Regions from separate parts of the Brevibacillus sp. RS1.1 genome, predicted to be linked through region 3. Evidence: riboswitches for the same ligand, from Rfam matches in the RefSeq annotation. Region 3 holds a riboswitch; each other region holds the start of a gene.
The links. Region 3 has a riboswitch for cobalamin ahead of HP570_RS18870 (energy-coupling factor ABC transporter permease). Riboswitches for the same ligand answer to the same signal wherever they lie in the genome.
Positions count from the first base shown of each region.

Region 1: another riboswitch for cobalamin. It lies ahead of HP570_RS04460 (ABC transporter substrate-binding protein); the one in region 3 lies ahead of HP570_RS18870 (energy-coupling factor ABC transporter permease).
Region 2: another riboswitch for cobalamin. It lies ahead of HP570_RS05885 (ABC transporter substrate-binding protein); the one in region 3 lies ahead of HP570_RS18870 (energy-coupling factor ABC transporter permease).

Region 1 is NZ_JABSVA010000001.1:951,188-955,901, reverse strand. Features, by position in the region: gene HP570_RS04475 (MerR family transcriptional regulator) at 1-49, shown strand, start outside; gene HP570_RS04470 (pyridoxamine 5'-phosphate oxidase family protein) at 97-681, opposite strand; gene HP570_RS04465 (MBL fold metallo-hydrolase) at 838-1,782, shown strand; cobalamin riboswitch at 1,934-2,082, shown strand; gene HP570_RS04460 (ABC transporter substrate-binding protein) at 2,239-3,222, shown strand; gene HP570_RS04455 (FecCD family ABC transporter permease) at 3,224-4,261, shown strand; gene HP570_RS04450 (ABC transporter ATP-binding protein) at 4,270-4,714, shown strand, end outside.
Region 2 is NZ_JABSVA010000002.1:69,326-74,039, reverse strand. Features, by position in the region: gene HP570_RS05900 (ABC transporter permease) at 1-728, shown strand, start outside; gene HP570_RS05895 (alpha/beta fold hydrolase) at 785-1,555, opposite strand; gene HP570_RS05890 (M24 family metallopeptidase) at 1,680-2,774, shown strand; cobalamin riboswitch at 2,788-2,987, shown strand; gene HP570_RS05885 (ABC transporter substrate-binding protein) at 3,158-4,177, shown strand; gene HP570_RS05880 (FecCD family ABC transporter permease) at 4,202-4,714, shown strand, end outside.
Region 3 is NZ_JABSVA010000005.1:340,662-345,375, forward strand. Features, by position in the region: gene HP570_RS18850 (hypothetical protein) at 86-250, opposite strand; gene HP570_RS18855 (energy-coupling factor ABC transporter ATP-binding protein) at 306-1,154, opposite strand; gene cbiQ (cobalt ECF transporter T component CbiQ) at 1,151-1,948, opposite strand; gene HP570_RS18865 (energy-coupling factor ABC transporter substrate-binding protein) at 1,945-2,229, opposite strand; gene HP570_RS18870 (energy-coupling factor ABC transporter permease) at 2,226-2,990, opposite strand; cobalamin riboswitch at 3,133-3,326, opposite strand; gene HP570_RS18875 (quinone-dependent dihydroorotate dehydrogenase) at 3,459-4,550, opposite strand; gene HP570_RS18880 (GerAB/ArcD/ProY family transporter) at 4,702-4,714, shown strand, end outside.

The sequences.
Region 1 (4,714 bases), on a different contig from region 3:
TGTAGCCGAGTTTCTCCGCGATGCAGTGGTCATTTATACCAGCAAGTAAAGAGTTTTCAAACAAAGAAGCTGCGAGCAAGGCAGCTTCTTTGCGTTTTACGCTTCGTTATCCCCACCTACTGCAGGAAAAAGCTTTTGTCCCAAGGGTGTTGGCAAGCCATCCATGCTTACTACGTTGTTTTCCTTTTGATAAGCAAGCAGTTCCTGTTCGTCTTTAGCCAAAGTCCATTTCTGAAGGGTGTCGCGTTCTTTTGAGTAGGAATAGAAGGGGATAGCCCAGCCGCAAGAAGTCTTTACTTCCTGTACGTTTACGGTAATGATTTGACGAGCACCGGGCAGAAGCGGGAAGTCTTTTACGAGCTCATCCCACCGAGGCGAATCTGGGAGAATAACCGTTCCTTTGCCGAATAAGCGCATGATGAGAGGAGGGCCTTCAAATGCACAAAACATGAGAGTAATCCGGCCATTTTCCTGTAGATGAGCACTGGTTTCGTTTCCGCTTCCAGTCAGGTCTAAATAGGCCACCTCGGTAGGCGATATGATGCGAAAGGAATCGTACCCTTTCGGTGAAAGATTCACGTGACCATCTGTGTCCATAGGAGCAGAGGCAACGAAGAACATTCGCTGCTTCTTGATAAACTTCTCATGCTCAGGTCGTAACTCAGAGAAAAGCTGACCCATTTTGCACCCCTCCAGGTAAAGGAATTGTTTTTACTACCCTCATATTACGATGAAAATATGAAGAATTTGTGTTGATATTCCCAGTACGTCCCAAATTGATGATAAAGTATAAATATTCTTGCAACAAAATCACCTTTGAAAAGGAGGAGCATTTACATGCAATCATCACAGCCAATTTACTTAGGGGAGCGCATCCATTTAATAGACGGTTTCGATATGGGCTGGGCGGAACGCACGGGGACTTATGTCATCGCTGAAGAAGAACTGACTTTGGTTGAAACAGGGCCAAGCCCCTCCGTCCCATACATCAAGACCGGCCTCGCCAAGCTCGGTTTTACCCCGGAACAAGTAAAATACATTATTGTGACGCATATTCATTTGGATCATGCGGGAGGAGTGGGACTTTTTCTACAGGATTGTCCAAACGCAAAGATCGTCGTCCATCCAAAAGGTGCACGTCACCTCGTTGATCCAAGCCGACTGATCGCAGGGGCGAGAGCGGTGTACCATGATGATTTTGATCGATTGTTTGATCCGATTGAAGCTGTTCCCGAAGAGCGGATTTTGATTCGTGGAGACGGGGATACATTAAAGATCGGGGCGAATTGCATGTTGGAGTTTCTGGATTCGCCAGGGCATGCAAATCATCACTTCAGCATCTACGATCCCGTTAGCCGCGGCATGTTCACAGGTGACACGGCAGGTGTCCTTTATCCGCAGCTTAAAAAGGATGGTATACACCTCGTGCTGCCATCTACTTCTCCGAATCAGTTTGACCCGGATGCCATGTTAGCGTCTCTACGTCGATTTGAAGCGCGCAAGCTGAATCGCATTTACTTTGGTCATTTTGGGATGTCTGAACAGGTAGACGATGTGTACCGCCAAATACGTGAGTGGCTCCCCGTGTTTGTGGCGGAAGGAGAATCAACACTTGCTGCTGGACAAACATATGCTGATCTGTCTCGTAAGTTATTGGAACGAGTCTCGGAGCATCTACAGTCACAAGGCATCAATGATGACCACGAAGTTTTCGAAGTACTCAAGCTGGATTTACAGGTGTGTGCCATGGGCATTCTGGATTATTTGCACAAACGAGGGTAAAAGCTTTGCCAAAAGCATTCTATTTGCCTGAACTTTTTGTTCAGGCGTTTTCATTTTTAGCAGGCAAGAAAGTATTGGCTTACGTGTTTGTCATTCTTTTTTCATCCAAGGAATGCTATGATGTAGGATGAGTCATGGACTGTGACAATTTCAAACGTAACAGCAAATAGGTGCCTCGTCTTTTCTCAAAAAGATCGGGTGAAAAGGGAAGTCGGTGAAAATCCGACGCGGTCCCGCCACTGTAAATCGGCTCGTTCCTCAGCCGTAAGCCAGGAGACCTGCCTGTTTGTTTTTGTGCCTGTTGCCTTCGCGGAAAGGATCGGCCTATTTCAGGAAGCAGACCATCCTGTCTGTTTGCCCTGAGGTGCCGACCCTTTGATTTCCGAATGGAAGCAAGGGTCGCTTTTTTTATTGGAAGGTACAGTCAATCAGACACGCAGAAAGGAAGTTCTACATATGAAACGTTCATTGCGATTCATGATCCCACTACTAGTTGCGGCGAGCCTCGCAGGTTGTGCGGGTAACGATAACAGCCAGCCAGCACCTGGTGGACAAACAAGTGCACCGCAAGAGAATACAGCCGAGCAGTCTGCAAAACAAACAACGTATCCGTTGACAGTCAAGGATGCGACAGGAAAAGAAGTAACCTTTGCAAAAGCTCCTGAGCGAATCGTCTCCACATCACCTGCCGAGACAGAGATTTTGTTCGCATTAGGCTTGGAAGATCGGATCGTAGCTGTCTCAGACTATGATGATTATCCAGAAGCGGCGAAGACAAAACCGAAAATTGGCGGCGTCGTCAAACCGAATGAAGAAGCGATTCTCGCTCAAACGCCAGATATGGTCGTCGGTGGGATTTCGATGGAGAAGCCAGTGGCTGACAAGCTCAAATCTCTCGGGATGCCCGTCTACATTACCCATCCGACAAAGATGGATGACATCCTAAACAATGTGTTGGCGATGGGAGTTATCACTAACAAACAAGAACAAGCCGAAAAAGTTGTCGCGCAAATGAAGAAAGATATCGCGTACGTTCAAGAAGCAGTGAAAAATGTAAAACCAGAAGAGAAGAAAAAGGTATACCTTGAGTTTTCCCCAGGCTGGACAGTCGGAAAAGGTGAATTCATGGACGAGCTCATCACACTGGCTGGAGCGACGAACATTGCTTCTGATACACAGGGCTGGAATCCGATCAGTGAAGAAAAGATTTTGCAAAACGATCCAGACGTCATTTTGTATGCGAGCGGAATTACCGATGAAAAGACTGGCGTCAAGCTGGAGGATATGATTGCCAAGCGTAATGGCTGGGATAAAATGAAGGCGATTCGTGAAAAACAAATCTTTGGCATGGACCAAAATATTTTGTCCCGTCCTGGTCCGCGTATTACACAAGGCTTGATTGAAGTAGCGAAGGCGATTTACCCTGACTTGGTGAAATAAAATGAAGAAACGATTGTTCATATGGGGAGGAGCCAGCTGTCTCGTCCTTCTGGCTTCAATAGTCATCAGTATCTCGATGGGGGCGGCACACCTTCCCATTTCGCAAGTATGGCTCATCCTGCTCCACCAAATCTCGGGCTTGTCTGAGTGGATCACCGTAACGTGGCCGGAGTCATCTGAGCAAATTGTCATGAAGGTTCGTTTTCCACGCGTTGTATTGGCTGTTTTGATTGGTGCTTGCTTGTCACTTGCGGGAGCGGGCTTTCAGGGAGTTTTGCGTAATCCGCTCGCCGATCCGTTTACGATGGGCGTGGCATCAGGTTCTGCTGTCGGAGCAGCCTTTTTGATCCTGTTTGGCTTACAAATCAGCTTTTTGGGTGCATGGAGCACGCCTGTTGTCGCTTTTCTTACAGGACTGCTCAGTTTATGGATCGTACTGGGACTCGCGAACACGCAAGGAAAGCTGCAAACGGAGACCCTGATTTTGTCTGGTGTTGTGGTGCAGGCTTTTCTCGGCTCACTCGTTTCCTTTATGGTGTCGCTATCGGATCAGACGGTGAATGAGATCGTGTTCTGGCTGATGGGCAGCTTGTCATTTCGGGGCTGGGCCTTCACGTATGTCTTGATTCCGTACTTGGTCATAGGCGGAATGGTGCTGGTAAGCTATGCGCGTTCCTTGAACCTATTTGCGTTAGGCGAGCGGCAGGCTGCGCATCTCGGCGTCCATGTAGATCGAACGAAGCTGGTGGTTCTGGTCGTTTCGACACTCCTGACGGCAGCGGCGGTTTCTATCGCGGGAATTATCGGGTTCGTTGGCCTGGTGGTACCGCACCTCGTCCGTATGCTTGTCGGTCCTGACTATCGAATTTTACTGCCGATGGCTGCGATCTGCGGTGGTATCTATGTGCTGTGGGCTGATACTCTCGCCAGAATGCTGCTAAGTCCAACGGAAATCCCGCTCGGTGTCGTGACTGCATTTCTGGGTGCACCGTTTTTCGCGTATTTATTGAAGCAAAATAAACGCTTTAGGAAGAGGTAACGTATGCAATGATCAATGTGCACAGCTTGCAAAAATCGTATCAGGATACGCCAGTTTTGCACGGAATCGATTTTTGCGTGGACAAGGGAGAATTTTTTGGCATTATCGGACCAAATGGAAGTGGTAAATCCACCTTGCTGAAAATGATTTCAGGGGTCATCAAGGCAGATGCAGGAGATATTTTGCTTCAGGAGAAAAAGCTTCATTCCTATCCGCGCAAAGAGCTTGCCAAAATACTGGCTGTATTGGAGCAAGAGGGTTTGCCGCCAGTCGGCTTTCGTGTCCGAGAGGTGTTGGAGATGGGGCGCTTTCCATACCAAAATTGGCTGGGGGAAGAGAAGCAGGATGTCGCATCGCTCATTGATGAAATCGTACAGATGCTCGGCCTTGAACATTTGGAAGAGCGCACACTGGATCAGTTGAGTGGTGGGGAAAAGCAACGCGTAGCTTTGG
Region 2 (4,714 bases), on a different contig from region 3:
CTCCGTATCCGTACGACAAAGGCGAGCTCGTGATGAAAAACAAGCCACCTTCCGAAGCGCATTGGTTTGGAACAGATTACAATGGTCGTGATGTCTTTAGTCGCGTTATTTATGGGGCACAAATCTCCTTGTGGGTAGGGACGTTCTCTGTCATTGGCTCCGTTCTCGTAGGGACCTTGCTTGGTCTTTTGGCAGGATACTATGGCAGATGGATCGATACGATCATTTCGCGTCTCTTTGATATTATGCTTGCCTTTCCGAGTATTCTTTTGGCAATCGCTGTCGTTGCCATCTTGGGGCCATCTTTGCAAAACGCCTTGATTGCCATTGCGATTATTAACATTCCGACATTTGGACGGTTAGTACGCGCCCGTGTATTGAGCTTAAAGGAAGAGGAATTCGTCATGGCCGCACGGGCAATCGGAATGAAAAATTCCCGGATTATCATGCAGCATATTTTGCCGAACAGCCTCGCACCAATCATTGTGACCGGGACGATGGGGATCGCAACAGCAATTATTGAAGCAGCTGCACTTGGCTTTCTCGGACTGGGAGCACAAGCACCAGAACCAGAATGGGGAAAAATGCTCGCTGATTCACGTCAGTACATTCAGAAAGCACCATGGACCGTTATTTTTCCAGGGCTCTCTATTATGCTGACAGTTCTCGGCTTTAACTTAATTGGGGACGGCTTGCGTGATGCACTCGACCCGCGGATGAAGAGCTAGTCCAATCACAAAAAGACAGAAGGGAATGGAGATACCATCCTTCTGTCTTTTCTTATTTACCCTTCTTCCATGAAGGTGCGGCACAACTGATTGAGTGCAGGTGCAGCTTTCGTAATGACTTGATGCTTTACGTTTGGGATTATTTCAAGTCTTGCCTTTGGCAATTTCATTGTCAGCATTTGCGCATAATGATGAATACGTTTATCTTGTCCGCCATAGGCAAGTAAAATCGGAAGCTGGATGTTGCCCAGGCGCTCTGTACATTGATAGCGGTGTCCGGCAGTATAAAGGTATTTTAAGCTGGTGGGATCTGTTTTGGAGGCGTGCGCCGTCCATTTTTCCCGCATTTCTGGGCTATTGACATGTGAGGAGGCAATGGAACGGGCAAGAAGAGGGACTCCGTGAAGCATCGACAACGCTCGTGCCATCCAAAATCGTCCATGCAAATACAGGTCATTCACTTCGGAAAAACCGCTCACGAGTATACCGCCTCGCGCATGATCAGGATAACGAAGGCAATATTCAAGGGCGATAGAAGCACCTTGGGAGTACCCCAAAATAAAGGGACGCTCAATGCCGAGAGACGGGATCAGCTTATGGAGTCGTTCTGCCAATTCCCCAATAGAATAGGGCTTCTCCATGGGCGAACTGTCACCATGTCCGGGCAAATCAGGGACAATGAGCTGATAAGTATCTGCGAGTGTTTGCTGATAAACAAAATTGATAGAGCCGATGCATGGCGCATGGATACACAATAACGGCTGGCCTTTCCCCGATATGTGAAAAGCAAACTGCTTGCCATCCTGATGGACGAGTATTTGTTCCATTTTCGTTTTCACCCCACCCTTAGGTTGTCCGATCCGAAGTAGATTTTGCAATTGAACTCTTCTTTTTTTGATGGGGAAGTGGTATTCTCGCAATAGAATAATTGGTGAAAGCAGGGTGAAGAAGTTGTTTCAAGAGCGCATTTCGAAGCTCCACACGTTTTTGACAGAGCAAGAGCTGAACGCGGTGTTGATTACCTCTCCCAAGCACGTCTACTATTTGACCGGATTTTTTACTGACCCGCATGAACGTTTTATGGGTCTTGTTATTCCTGCTGAAGGAAAGCCTTCTTTAATTGTACCTGCTCTTGATCGTGAGGCAGCAGCAGAGGCTTCGTTCGTTCAAGATATCCATACACATACGGATATCCAAAACCCGTATGAAATCCTCAAGCAAGTGTTGCCAGCGAACTTGGCGAAGCTCGGCATTGAAAAAAGTCATATGACTGTCGAGCGCTATGAAGCACTTGGACAAGTTGTTCTGGCGTCGAGCTATGTGGACGTGGAAGAGCCACTGCGTGAAATGCGTTTGATCAAATCTCCGGATGAAGTGGATCGTCTGAAGCATGCTGTTCAGTTGGTCGAAGATTCCTTGCGGGAGACCCTGAAAAAAGTCAAGACAGGCATGACCGAGACAGAAATCGTAGCTGAGCTGGAATTCCAGATGAAGCGCTTGGGCGCAGAAGGTCCATCCTTTACGTCCATGGTATTGGCAGGGGAGAAGTCCGCTTTGCCACATGGGAAGCCAGGAACGCGCCAGGTGCAAGAAGGCGACTTGCTTTTGTTTGATATCGGGGTAGCTGCGAACGGATATGTATCCGATATTACTCGTACCTTTGCTGTTGGCGAGATCAGTGCCCAGCTACAAGAAATTTACGAGACAGTTTTGGCTGCCAACGAAGCGGCAATTGCTGAGATTCGTCCGGGTGTGACCTTTGCGCATTTGGATAAAACCGCTCGCGATGTTATCACCGCAAAAGGCTACGGAGAATACTTCATGCACCGCCTTGGGCATGGACTAGGGATGGATGTACATGAATATCCGTCTGTTCACAGCCAGAACCAAGAAGTGCTTCGTCCAGGAATGGTCTTTACCATCGAGCCGGGCATCTATTTGCCAGGAGTAGGCGGCGTGCGAATTGAAGACGATGTCTTGGTTACGGAAACAGGCGTTGAAATACTCACGCAGTTCCCGAAAAAACTAACTTCTATCAACCAATGAAGAAGTTGGAAAAATTGAATACGTATCGAATGGTGCTGGATGGCATATGCCGTCAGCTTAAAAGGGAAGTCCGGTGAGAAACCGGCGCGGTCCCGCCACTGTAACGAGGAGCGCCTAGCGAATAGCCACTGTTTTTTGCGAGACAAAAAATGGGAAGGTAGCTGGGTGTGTTGATCCGTAAGCCAGGAGACCTGCCATGCGATCATTTACAATCGACCCACGAGGATGGGGCAGATGTGGAAACAGTCTATGAAAGGGCGCCTTTGCGCCTGTTATGGCTATATCTACGTTTGTCATGCACCTCCCGATTGAAATGGGGGGTGCTTTTTTGTGGGAACATTTGGTCTCATTTCATAATTTACATACAGAAAAGGGGATTACAGATGGTGAAGGCAAACAAAACAAAAACAGTGATGAAAGGACTAGGACTAGGCATCATGACGGCCGTCATGCTTATGGTTTCGGCATGTGGCTCCACTACGACAACACAAGCTCCAGCCAAAACAGAACAAGCGGCTGCTCCTGCAGCAGAGAGCAAGCCTGTAACATTAACCAATAATGGTATCGAAATGACCTATCCAAAAGCACCTGAGCGTGCCGTGACATTGAACCAACACGTAACCGAAATCATGCTGGCATTGGGCCTGGCTGATAAAATGGTCGGAACCGCTTACCTAGACGATAAAATCCTTCCAGAGTTAAAACTAGAATACGACAAGATTCCGGTACTGTCTGACAAGTATCCTACGAAAGAAGTGCTGCTGGCAGCGAACCCAGACTTCGTGTACGCCGGATGGAAAAGCGGATTCGGCGAAAAGGGCGTAGGATCGATGCAGGATTTGGAAAAGGTCGGCATCAAATCGTACCTGCAAGAATCGTCTAGCAAGCCTGGTCCAACGATCGACGATGTGTTCGCGGATATTACGAACATCGGACGCATTTTCCGTGTGGAGGACAAAGCCAATGATTTGATCCATAAAATGAAGAGTGAAATGGATCAAACGATTAGCAAAATCGGCAAGGTGGACGAGCCACTTAAAGTGTTCGTGTACGACAACGGGGAAGATAAGCCATTCACAGCAGCCAACAATTACATGACGTCCTTAATCAAGACGGCTGGCGGCAAGAACATTTTTGACGATATTCAAAAGGGGTGGGCAGAGGTCAGTTGGGAACAAGTAGTGAGTCGCAATCCGGACGTGATTATTGTCATAGACTACGGGGACAGAACTGTTGAGCAAAAACGCAATTTCCTTTTGACCAAAAAAGAACTGGCAGATATTCCAGCGATTAAAAATCAACGACTGGTTGTATTGCCGTTGTCTGCGGCTTCTGAAGGCGTTCGAGCACCGATTGCTCTGAAAATTTTGGCGGAAGGACTCTACCCGGATAAATTCAAATAGAGTACGCCCCTTTTAAGGGAGGGAATAGCACTGCAACAGATCAAGTTACCTTCTATCATCATTACTTTATTGGTTGGACTCTTCCTCTCGATTACGTTCGCAGTTACGCTGGGATCGGTGGAGATTAAACCGACTACGGTATGGAAAATCGCCTTATCAAAAATTCCGATGTTGACCCAATGGATTGAGGTGGACTGGTCCAAAGGGGAGCAAACAATTATTTGGGATATTCGCTTTCCGCGTGTACTCTTGGGGGCGATCGTCGGCGCAGGTCTGTCTGTCGTGGGAGTAGCGATCCAATCGTTAGTTCGCAACTCCCTGGCGGACCCGTATGTGTTAGGCGTATCTTCAGGTGCTTCCGTTGGAGCTACTTCGGTAATTATTTTCGGAGCATTCAGCATGTACGGGCAGTATGCGTTAACCTTTGGCGCTTTTACAGGCTCCCTCGTGTCCATCATTCTCATTTTTACACTATCCCGTATTGGAGGACAAAACTCGACGGTACGCCTGCTCATGGCTGGAATTGCGATATCTGCG
Region 3 (4,714 bases):
ACAGACGAGGGTGGGTACGGGGATCATTCCATGTAAAAAAGCCCTTCACGCCTTTATGTGGCGAGAAGGGCTTCTTGGCGCAAATTTACGCCTTTCCTTTTAGGTAATCATCCTTTATCTTCTTTTCCTGTTCAGCGGTAGTCATGTCTTTCTCCAACACTTGATACATCAGTTCATCCTTCACTTGGCGAGGGATTCCTTTTTCCTGATGATTCGGGACAGATGAACTCGAGACAGAGTCATGTTCCATACTGCGTACCTCCATGGCTTTTTGGGGTTAGCTTACCCGAAAGCGCCCACTCCATTCACCATACCCGCTGAACACTTAGCATTTTTCGCAGCTCGTCGACCGAACGTGGAATACTTCCGCCCAACTCTCGCTTCCACTGCTCAGGCAGTGCCTCCCACACATCCACGAGCAACGGCATACCCAGATGAAGGCTTTCCAGCATGTCTCTGTTTTCCAATGCCTCCTGCGGATCTCCCGCGAACACAAGCCTGCCTTCATCCATGATGCAAATCCACTCGGCCCATTCAAACGCAATATCCATATCGTGTGTTGCCATCAAAACAGTCGTTCCTTGCCGGTGAATAGCATCGAGCTCCCGCAGCAAATTTTTGGTCTGGTAGCGATCCAGATACGCAGTTGGCTCGTCCAACAGCAAAAGCTCGGGCTCCATGACCATGACCCCCGCGAGTGCCAGTCTCCGTTTTTGTCCCAGGCTCAAATGATGAATTGGAGCTTCTGCCAGCTCTCTTAACCCGAATGCATCCAGCACCTTTTCTACCTTTGCCCGGATTACGTCCACAGGCAGCTTCTGATTGCATAAACCGTAGGATATATCTTCCGCGACTGTGCTTGCGATCAACTGATGCTCGGGATCTTGAAAGACCAAGCCTACCTTTTGCGTCATCTCTTGCAATGCGGCTCGTTTGTAGACAATGGGTTTCCCCTTCCACAGCACCTGTCCCTTCTGAGGCTCGATGATCCCGTTTCCATGCAAGAACAGGGTCGACTTCCCACAGCCATTCCGCCCCAAAAGAACACATTTTTTCCCCTCTGGAATCCATAAGGACAGCCCTGACAGGACTGGTCCCCGCCCTCCTGGATACGTGTACTGCAAATCGATGAACTCCAACAACCGTGATGTCATAACCGCCAACCTCCTGTCCACCACTCAAGCAGCACCAGCAGCATACAGCCTGCGATTGATTCCCACTCATAGCGGCGCGAGCGGGCATGGGAATGAAACGAGAGCACCTGCATGCTCTCCCCGAAACCTCTTGCCGCCATTCCTTTGTGCAGGGCTTCGTATTTGCGCATCGCTCTGACAAACAATTGCGCAACGAGAACCCCTGCATCCCGAAGTGTCGCCCGGAAGCCGCGATGACCTCCGCGCGAACGTTGGGCAATCCAGAGCTGGTGAGAAATCGTTACCAACACAAAAATAAACCGATACATGATCATTAATAAATCAGTCACAAGAACAGGCATATGAAGCCGGCGAAGCACCTGCAAGATTTCGGCAAACGGCACGGTAAACAAAAGGAAAGCAAAGCAAGATAAGCTCGCCATGGTCCGCCAAAATAAAATCCAAACTTTACTGAAGGAGGACATCGGCACATAGAGCACATACGTACCGAATTCCCATGCTGCCGCGACCTGTACCTGTACTCCTCCTGCTCTCACTCCTTCAATCAATAGAGCAGGGAGCCCCGCCGCGAAAAACGAGAGTGACACGATCATAAAGGCACAGTAGATTCGGACAGGAATACGGGCATACACCACTACCCATACCGTCATCCAAACCACGACCGCCATCTGCATCCATACATGTCCCACCAGGACGAGCAGTAGCATTGCACTCGCCAGCAATAGCTTATGAGCTGGCGGCAGATGTTTTAGCCTGTTTTGATAAGAGAGAGAATCAAGCTGCAACCCGTTCATTTTTTGCGTTTATCCAACCGACCTTTGTACAAGCCCACGGCGTAGCCAACCACTCCCGCTCCCAACGCCGCCTGCACCGCAAACAATAGACTCTCCGTCTCTCCCCCTGGCGGTTCTATTAGCGGTTGAAACCATGGTTCGTAGTTCGGAGCGATTTCCTTGATCGCTTCCTCCGCCACGCCGTCTGCGCCGCCAAATTCCGAGTCCTGCACCAGTAACAGCGGGACAGTAGCCAGTACGATTACCCCCAAGAGTAAAAGCCAGTTCCATCCTTTTTTCACAGCGATTCCTCCCGTTTGAGCAAACGAAGCTGTGTAAGCTCTTTTGCGTTATAAGATAACAACCAGTTCCAAACAAGAACGGTCAACAGACCTTCACTGATAGCGAGCGGTACTTGCGTGAACGCAAAAATTCCTGCGAATTTGGCAAACGAAGCCAACACTCCGCCAGATTCAGCTGGAAATGCGAGTGCCAGTTGAAGCGAAGTCACCACATAGGTAGCGAGATCAGCCAAAGCCGCCGCCGCAAAAACCGCCAGACGCTGACTTCCGGCCACTTTCATGATCAACCGATAGATTCCGTATGCCACCATGGGTCCTACTACTGCCATAGATACAGCATTTGCCCCTAGCGTAGTCAAACCTCCATGCGCCAAAAGCAAGGCTTGAAACAAGAGCACCATACTCCCTAACACAGACATCGCAAAAGGCCCAAACATAATGGCGCCAAGGCCCGTTCCAGTCGGGTGAGAGCTGCTGCCTGTAACCGAAGGGATTTTCAATGCAGATAAAACAAATGCAAATGCTCCTGCAACGCCAATAAGGAGCTTCATCTCGGGATGTTCTTTTACAATCTTGTTAATCGAGCGAATCCCAAGAATAAAGAATGGCAAGAACACAGCCCACCAAAATAAGGCCCAGGATAATGGCAAATACCCTTCCATGATGTGCATTGCATGTCCTGTCTCAGGTTCATTGAGCAAAAAATACAAGACAAAGCCCGCGATCATCAAACAAGTAGATACGAGACGAGATCGATTCATGTTTATCCTCCTTCACTGACTTTCATTCTTTCCTCCAAACAAAAAAATCCCATCCATCAGTGGACGAGATGTGCACACAAAACAACAGACTGACTAGACAGCCTCATTGCCTCGTATTCACCGCTCCTTTCCGCGAAGGTTCTGTGGGTGTGGCTACTAGGTAGGTCTCCTGGCTTCCAGATCCATGCGCTCCTTGTCCTTCCCCATACGAAGATGAGTGGTTTCCTTCTCAAAGAGAGCTCCCTGGTTACAGTGGCGGGACCGCTCGGGACTTTCACCCGATTCCCTGTTACCCTTTATGTGTCACATAAAGGCACCTAACGCCGACTATATGCAATTGACTGACAATTCATGTTTGTCCCACATCATTATACCGGATCACTACATAAATCGGAAGAATATAAGCAAAAACGCATAAGTCGATGACCCGCTACAAAGGAGCCATAGACCTATGCGTACTTGTTCTTTCTATTCTTTTGCGTCTACGCCAATTACTTCACTAATATGTTTAAAACCATCGCGTTGCATGAGCTTGAGCAGTTTTTTGTTGATTTGTTTGGCGATACCTGGGCCCTGATAAATCATCCCCGTATACACCTGAACAAGACTGGCTCCTGCCCGGATTTTCGCGTAGGCATCTTCGCCGTTATAAATACCGCCGACACCGATGATTGGTACCTTGTCTCCTACTTCTTGATAAATCTCCTTCACCCAAGCAGTGGAACGCTCTGTAAGAGGTCTTCCGCTCAATCCGCCCGCTTCCTCGGCAAATCGATGTCCGGAAACGGCCTCACGTGACAGTGTCGTATTGGTAGCGATAATTCCGGAAATGCCTTCTTCTACAGCAGCGTGAACAACATCGCGCATGTGCTCATCTGACATGTCTGGCGCTACTTTTAGCAAGATCGGCTTTTTCTTGATGGAACGCCCTTCCATTTCGGTTGCCTTTTCTCTTACTGCACGCACCAAATGACGCAAGCTCTCCGTTTCCTGCAAGTCACGAAGATTCGGGGTATTTGGAGAGCTGATGTTAATGACGAAATAGTGACCGTATGCATAGAGCATGTCCATACATTTGCTATAATCGACGGCCGCTTCTTCATTCGGCGTTACTTTGTTTTTCCCAATGTTAATCCCAATCGGAACATCTGAGTATGCGTAGTCGACCAAATGCTGGGAAGCCAGATAAGCACCGTGATTGTTGAAGCCCATTCGGTTAATGACAGCTTGATGTTCCGGCAATCGGAACAATCGGGGCTTTGGATTGCCTGGCTGCCCCTGCGGCGTCAATGTCCCGATTTCCACAAACCCAAAACCAAGAGCACCCAACGCATGATAAACTTCTGCATTTTTATCAAAACCGGCTGCAAGTCCGACTGGATTCGGAAACGTCATTCCCCACAGCTTGTTCTCCAATCGCTGGTCTTTTACCTGATAGATCATCTTCAGGATGCTTTTGCCTGGAGCAGAATCCTCCACCAGCCTTAAGGCACCAATTGTCTTTTCATGAATCTCTTCCGCATCTTGCTGGAACAGATATTTTCTTATGAGCTGATACATCGGCTGCACTCCTTACTCCGTTTCTACCTTTTTACCTCATAGTAGAATACCATACTTTTTCGGGAGTATGTAACCTTTATACGTGATACATATTTCCAAGTAAGCAGGCAAATCCTAACAGCACCACCACGCACAGGGGGATTAGTCTTTCATGAAAGTGGACG